Armatimonas rosea: one gene and its partner. The protein of the gene in region 1 interacts with the protein of each later gene in a pairwise test. Links are inferred from orthologs where the notes say so. Each region holds a gene or a part of one and is shown on either strand. Other genes may lie near its edges. The genes, in order: cysE and cysK.

Region 1 (3,298 bases):
TGAGGGCTTTTTCATGGGCTATCTCCGTGGCTTGGACGGTGTCGCGGGCGCACGGTACGACGAGCTATCGATCACCTCGGTCTTGGTCGTGCCGTCGGGGAGCTGGACCTTGCGGTAGCTCGTCACGGAGGAGCCACCCGAGGCGTTGAAGCGCCGCTCGCCGGTGTAGATCGAGAGAACCTTGCGCTCCGGGGCCTTGGTGCCGTAGATGCGGAAGGTCAGGGTCTCGCCGTTGGCCTTCGCACCGACAAAGATGGGGCCGTCGGTGTTGTTCTGGAACTTGAAGTCGGTGGAGTCGTAGGAGACCGTCGCGTCCCGGCCGGGGCGGACATAGGCGACCGGCATCGAGTGGTTGGAGCGCGAGACTACCTTTAGGTCGGCAAGCAGAACAGCGTTATAAAGCGTGGTCGAGACCTGGCAGACACCGCCCCCGACTCCGTCTACCACGAGCCCGTCCTGGTACTGGTGTGCCATCTTCCAGCCGAACTCCGTCTCACGCGGCCCGACCGTGTTGTTGTAGGAGAAGGTCTCGCCGGGGCCGAGGAGCAGCCCATTGATCTTTGCCGCCGCCAGCGCGACATTGGCCTTGCGGTTGCTGGGCGAGCCGCCGTAGTCGGTCGTGAAGGCGCTCAGGAGGGTCCCCATCTTCCCCAGGTCCTCTGCGGTTACCTTGGGATCCTCTTCCTTAACCACGATCTCCGCGGTCTCTCCATCGGCGAGGGCAGCATTGCCTCCCTTGAGAAGAGCAGCCTTGGTCGCGGCAAGGTCGAGCTCGATTCCCTTTTGCTCGCGCTCGGCGAGGACCAAGCCACCGGTACCTTCCATCTTGGCGCGCGCATTTTTGGGGGTCTTGTGGACGGCCTTCGCGACCTTTGCCAGGTGGGCATCGAGCTTGGCGGGGTCGAACTTGAACTCCGGATAGAGGGTCACCCCGCGCTCTTTGTTGCCGTGGTAGAGTCGCTCAAAGAAGTTGTCGTCCTTTCCCACCTGCCAGGCGGCATCGAGCGCGGACTCTAGCTCAAAGCGCCCTCCCAGCTCCCCAGTCGTGATCGCCCACTTCTTGCCAGAGACCGGGGCGGTCAGCACCACGGCCTTTGCGAGCTGCTCCCGTGCCCAGGCTACGGTCTTCTCTTGCGCCTCCTCGCGGGTGAGGCCTCCGACCGGGGTCTCGCCGATCTTGACACCAGGGGCAATGCGGGTGGCATCGGGGAGGGTACGGGAGTAGGTCACGGTCGCGCCCGTCCCAAGGAGCCCGAGGCCGATCAGGGTTGAGGTTAGCCCTATAATAAAGCCACGGGAGCGCCGCGGCGGTTCAGGAGTAGGTTCCACGCTTGTCATCTTAGTTCTTCAGTGTCGTTAGACGGCGACGAAAGGGTTTGGGTTTCGTCCTCTTTTTGCCCTTCTAACACGATCAGCCTCTGCCGGAGCGATTGTACCTCGTCCCTCAGGACGCGAAGTGCCTCTGCATTGGGATCGGGGGAGTTGAGGCTGGCGTTCATCACCGGAGTTGTCTCCGTGACCGTGGGCTGCCCGACAATGCGTGCGGGGATTCCCACGGCGGTGGAGTCGGGCGGGACATCCCGGATCACGACCGCGTTGGCTCCGATCCTCGCCTTCGCTCCCACCGTGATGTTACCCAGAATCTTCGCTCCCATACCAATTAAGACACCGTCTTCGATCGTGGGATGGCGCTTGGTCTTCTCCAGGCTGGTCCCTCCCAGAGTGACATTGTGGTACATCAGGACATCGTCCCCAATCACTGCCGTCTCCCCGATCACAACCCCCATCCCATGGTCGATAAAGAAGCGCCGTCCGATTGTCGCGCCCGGATGGATCTCGACTCCCGTCATGAAGCGCGACCACTGGGAGACCCAGCGTGCCGCAGTCTTGAGGTTCGAGAGCCAGAGCCGGTGCGCGAGGCGGTGGTAGAGAACGGCCCAGAGCCCGGCGTACGTGAAGACCTCCAGCAAGTTTCGCGCCGCCGGGTCTTTCTGGAAAATGGTCGCAACATCCTCACGGAGCCGAGCAAACATATGGAAACAATTTTATCACGGGGCCTCCTTGGGCTTGGCTCAGTCCTTCTTAGCGATCACCGACTCGCTGTACATCCGCAGGTAGCGCTCGATGTACTGGCGCTGTGCAGCGTAGTCGGTTGCGGGAACGAGGGCGCGGCGGTCGGTGACCTCGATGGTGATGGCGAGCTTGCGCCCTTCTTGGATGACCGTGCGCTTGAAGCTCCCCAGAGCGCTCTCACCCTCGGTGGGCTTGGGGACATAGAGAAAGCTATAGCCTTGCGGAAGGGTCACCTCGAGAATAGCGCGGGTCAGGCGGGACTGGGACTGGTAGATCGGGTAGAGCCGGTTCTCCTCGGTGAAGGGCGAGGCAAAGGCGGAGGTCGCTTGATCCGGGCGGGCCTTGAAGATCAGGAGCTCACCGCTGACATTGGCCCACGAGGGAAAGCTCGCCTCGGACTTGAGCACGAGAGGCGTGTCTCGGTTGGCGACATCAGAGAGCTCGTAGCGGCTCACCTTGGGGTTGACTCCAATCGTCCCCAGCAGCGACTCGACATACTGCCGCGACTCATCCGGGCTCTTAACCCGAAAGTTCGCCCGCAGCGCCAGCTCGGTATCGCCGCTTCCGGAGAGCGCGACCTGGCCCTTGGCGGCTCCCTCAGTGTCCAGAGTCAGCAAGACCCGCTGCTCACTAAGCTCATCTTGGGGCGTGCCCACGGGGATCGTCTCAAAGACCGCCTTGCCATCTTTAATCACCAGCACCTCGACCCCGCGGTCTGCCTGGGGGATATCGCCAAAGCGGCAGACCTGCGCTGTCGCATCGAGCCAGTAGGTCTTACCCCCGAGCTGCACCTGGCAGAGGGCGTGGTTGAAGGCATGGGGCGACGGCAGCTCGGTCTGCTGGGGGAAGGGCTCGTTGGCCTGGAGCAGGACCGGGTAGGCGGTGAGCCCCGCGGCGCGCAGGAGCGAGACGAGGAGAGTCGCCATGTCCTTGCAGTCGCCGTACTGCACGGTCAGTGTCCGGCTCGCAGGGCGGGGCTGGTAGGCGGAGATACCCAGCTCGATGGCGACATAGCGTGTCTTCTCCTGAACATAGTAGAAGATCGCCCGCGCCTTGTCTTCGTCAGTGCGGCAGTCCTTGGTAAGCTCGCGGGCCAGGCTCGTAACCGCGGCATCGCTCTGCATCGCGGACTGGGCAAGCTTGGTGTACCAGTCGGCGACACTCTGCCAGCTCGGGACCGTGGAGACCGTCAGCTTGGGGAGCTGGCGCTCGATGGGGGGCATGA
Region 2 (3,267 bases), on another replicon or contig:
AACGCACCGGGCATCCAGCGCCCCCGCCAGCGGAGCTGATGTAGCGAGAAAAACGCCTCCATGTCCTCGGTGAGGGTTGGGGCCGTGGCGAGGCGCAGCTCCAGCGCGTGGGTCTTTGCCATCGAGCGCTCGTAGTAGCCGATGTTCTGGCGGTGCTTCTTGCTCAGGGTCTTCAGGAACGCATCGTAGCTCTCGGGCAGCGGCAGGTACGGGCAGGTCTCCCCCTGCCAGACCTGGGCAGTGGGTAGCGTCGTCGCTATCCCACCGGGCGGCACTTGCTGACAGTCGGCCCAGAGCCAGCGCAGCGAGTTCTGTGCGAGCCACTGCCCTACCGCCTGAACAACAGCGTCTTCTTGCCCAGGGAGTGCCAGCAGATCCAGGTAGTCCGAGCCCCCCGTCCCGACCAGCCGAAGCGTCCCCGCAGCAGAGAAGAAGGGGGCGAGGCCGACGACCTCTACCTGCTCGTCCTCGACCAGCAGGGCAAAGAGGCGCTTGCCGGCTTTGTTGTGTGCCCACCACGCCGCACTCCACTCCCAGGTCTGGAAGACGGTCGCGCTCGGGGATGCCGCCGCGAGCGCTTTCCAGGAGCTCTCCAGCGCCGCAAGGTCGGAGATACAGTGAATCTTGAGCACGAGGGCTATTGTACCTTGCCATTTCGTCCCCGAAACTGTATACTTAATTCCGATCAATTTACTCACCTTAACAAGGGCGAGAGTGAGAAAGACGTCAATCGCCTATGACATTCACGACAAAAGAAGACTATGGCCTCCGTGCGGTACTGGATCTTGCCGCGCAGGGGGGCAGTGCGCCCGTGCAGGCGCGTGAGATCGCGGCGCGACAGCAGATCCCCGAGCCCTTTCTCGAGCAGCTTCTGGCATCGCTCCGGCGAGCCGAGGTCGTGCGCTCGATCCGTGGAGCCGGCGGCGGCTATGTGCTGGCTGACACCCCCGAGCGGGTCACGGTGGGGGCGATCCTACGGGCGCTCTCGGGGCCGCTGATTCCCCATGAGCTGATCCAAGGCACCCCCGAGGAGCCCGAGTCTCTGGGCGCGATCCCTGAGGTGCAAGTTGTCCGCGGTGTCTGGCACGAGCTCCGTGCCGCCCTCCTCTCTGTCGTCGAGACCGTTACGGTCGCGGAGCTCCTAGAGCGCCGCATCGCCACCCGCGAGGGATTCCTCGCCATGCATATCTAAGGAACCACTATGAAAATCTACAACAACCCCACCGAGCTGATTGGCAATACCCCCCTCGTGCGTCTCAACCGAGTCACCGAGGGCGCGGGGGCCGAGATTCTCGCCAAGCTGGAGTACTTCAACCCGGGCCTCTCCGTGAAGGACCGCATCGGTGTCAACATGATCGAGGCCGCCGAGAAAGCGGGCCGGATCGCCCCGGGACGCAATGTCATTGTCGAGCCCACGAGCGGCAACACCGGGATCGCGCTGGCGTTTGTGGCCGCCGCCAAGGGCTACGAGATCATCCTGGTCATGCCGGAGACCATGTCGATCGAGCGCCGCTTGCTCCTCAAGGGCTACGGCGCGACCCTGGAGCTGGTTCCCCCGAGCTACGGGATCGGCATGACGGGCGCGATCAAGAAGGCCAATGAGATCGCGGCCGAGGATCCCGAGAAGTACTTTATCCCCCAGCAGTTTGAGAACCCGGCCAACCCGGAGATTCACCGCAACACCACGGCGGAGGAGATCTGGAACGACACCGACGGCACCGTGGACATTCTGGTCGCCGGGGTCGGCACCGGCGGAACCATCACAGGAGTCGCCGAGGTGATCAAGGCGCGCAAGCCTAGCTTTACGGCGATCGCGGTCGAGCCCGTCGCCTCTCAGGTGATCGCCCAGACCAAGGCGGGCGATGCCCTGGCCCCTGCGCCCCACAAGATCCAGGGAATCGGGGCGGGCTTTGTGCCCAAGAACCTCAACACCGATGCGGTCGATGAGACCTTCCCCGTGAGCAACGAGGACGCGGTCGCGATGGCCCGCCGCGTGATGCGCGAAGAAGGACTGGCCGTGGGGATTTCGTCGGGGGCCGCGATCTACGCCGCCATCGAGGTCGCCAAGCGCCCCGAGAACGCCGGCAAGCGGATCGTCGTGATCGTCCCCAGCAACGCCGAGCGCTACCTCTCCACGATTCTCTTTGAGGACCTGCGCGGGTAGGGCACTCCCCCGGCTCGTTCCTCGCCACCCCCTCTCCCTCTGGATCCACGTTCCGTGGGAGGAGAGGGGGTGAAATTTTGGGAGGGGGTAAAATTTTGGTATGAGCACTCCCACTCCCTGGTCGGTTCTTCGGACACGCGCGCCCTTTCGGCGGCTCTGGCTGGGGGCGCTGGTCTCGTCGCTGGGGGGCACGTTCACCTGGATCGCGCTTACCTGGTTTCTTGTCGAGCGCACCCACTCCGATGCGGAAGCGGGAGCCGCGATTGGGCTCATGCTCCTCTGTATCTCCCTGCCCGCAGTACTGACCGGCGGGCTGATCGGCAAGCTCCTGGACCGCGTGCAGCCCCGCCCTGTCCTTATCCTGGATAACCTGGCACGGGCCGTGCTGATCGCCCTGATTCCCCTCTTCGACCTCCTCGGCTGGCTTCCCCTCGTGTCCGTCTACGTGATCTCCACGCTGATGGGTGCCCTTGAGCCCGCCACGAGAGTGGGAACGCGCTTGCTCACACCACACCTGATCCCCGACGAGGAGCTGGAGGTCGCCAATGGTGCCCTTGCCCTCACGGAGCATCTCCCCGTGATTGTCGGACCTGCGCTAGCCGGTTTTGTCATTGCACAGTGGGGGGCACCACGCGCCCTCCTACTCGATGCGGCGAGTTTCCTGGTCTTTGTGGGAGCCGCCGCCACGATGCCCGATATCCTCCGCACCGAAGCCAAGCCCGACTCGAAAAGAGGCTTTGGGCCGCAGGTGCTCCTACGCTTCCCCCTGCTACTCTTTGTGACTCTCATGAGCGCGGCCGCGACCTTTGCCTACGGCCCCACGGAGGCGGCGCTTCCGCTCTTTGTGAAGAACCAGCTCCATCAGGGCGCGAGCGGGCTGGGCTGGCTCTGGTCCGCTGTCGGGGTTGGTGCAGCCGTGGGAAGCCTCGCCACGGGCTGGCTCATCCGTCGCGTCCCCGCAGGGCTCGCCATGTCCCTGAACTGTCTGATCTGGGGCCTCTGTGAGGTTGCGCTTGCCTTCTCCCCAACGCTCTGGCATGCGCTCGCCTGCTTCTTCCTCGGTGGCATTGTTTGGGGCCCCTACATGGCGGTAGAGGCCAGCT

The links.
Region 2: the proteins of cysE (region 1) and cysK interact in binary tests that used the Escherichia coli proteins (3 or more experiments, as listed by UniProt). The link is inferred for Armatimonas rosea from one-to-one orthologs.

The regions. Positions count from the first base shown.
Region 1 is NZ_JACHGW010000006.1:205,192-208,489, forward strand. Bases 185-3,167 are described here. They hold cysE (serine O-acetyltransferase), read right to left. Parts: upstream 2,034-3,167; coding sequence 1,335-2,033; downstream 185-1,334. Other genes in these bases: HNQ39_RS25995 (VanW family protein), read right to left, coding at 185-1,338; HNQ39_RS26005 (DUF3857 domain-containing transglutaminase family protein), read right to left, coding at 2,073-3,167. In the rest of the region: HNQ39_RS25990 (hypothetical protein), read right to left, coding at 1-15; more of HNQ39_RS25995, read right to left, coding at 19-184; more of HNQ39_RS26005, read right to left, coding at 3,168-3,298.
Region 2 is NZ_JACHGW010000003.1:883,981-887,247, reverse strand. The notes cover bases 231-3,182. They hold cysK (cysteine synthase A), read left to right. Parts: upstream 231-1,201; coding sequence 1,202-2,164; downstream 2,165-3,182. Other genes in these bases: HNQ39_RS19110 (MFS transporter), read left to right, coding at 2,265-3,182; HNQ39_RS19120 (RrF2 family transcriptional regulator), read left to right, coding at 737-1,192; HNQ39_RS19125 (GNAT family N-acetyltransferase), read right to left, coding at 231-632. Also shown: more of HNQ39_RS19125, read right to left, coding at 1-230; more of HNQ39_RS19110, read left to right, coding at 3,183-3,267.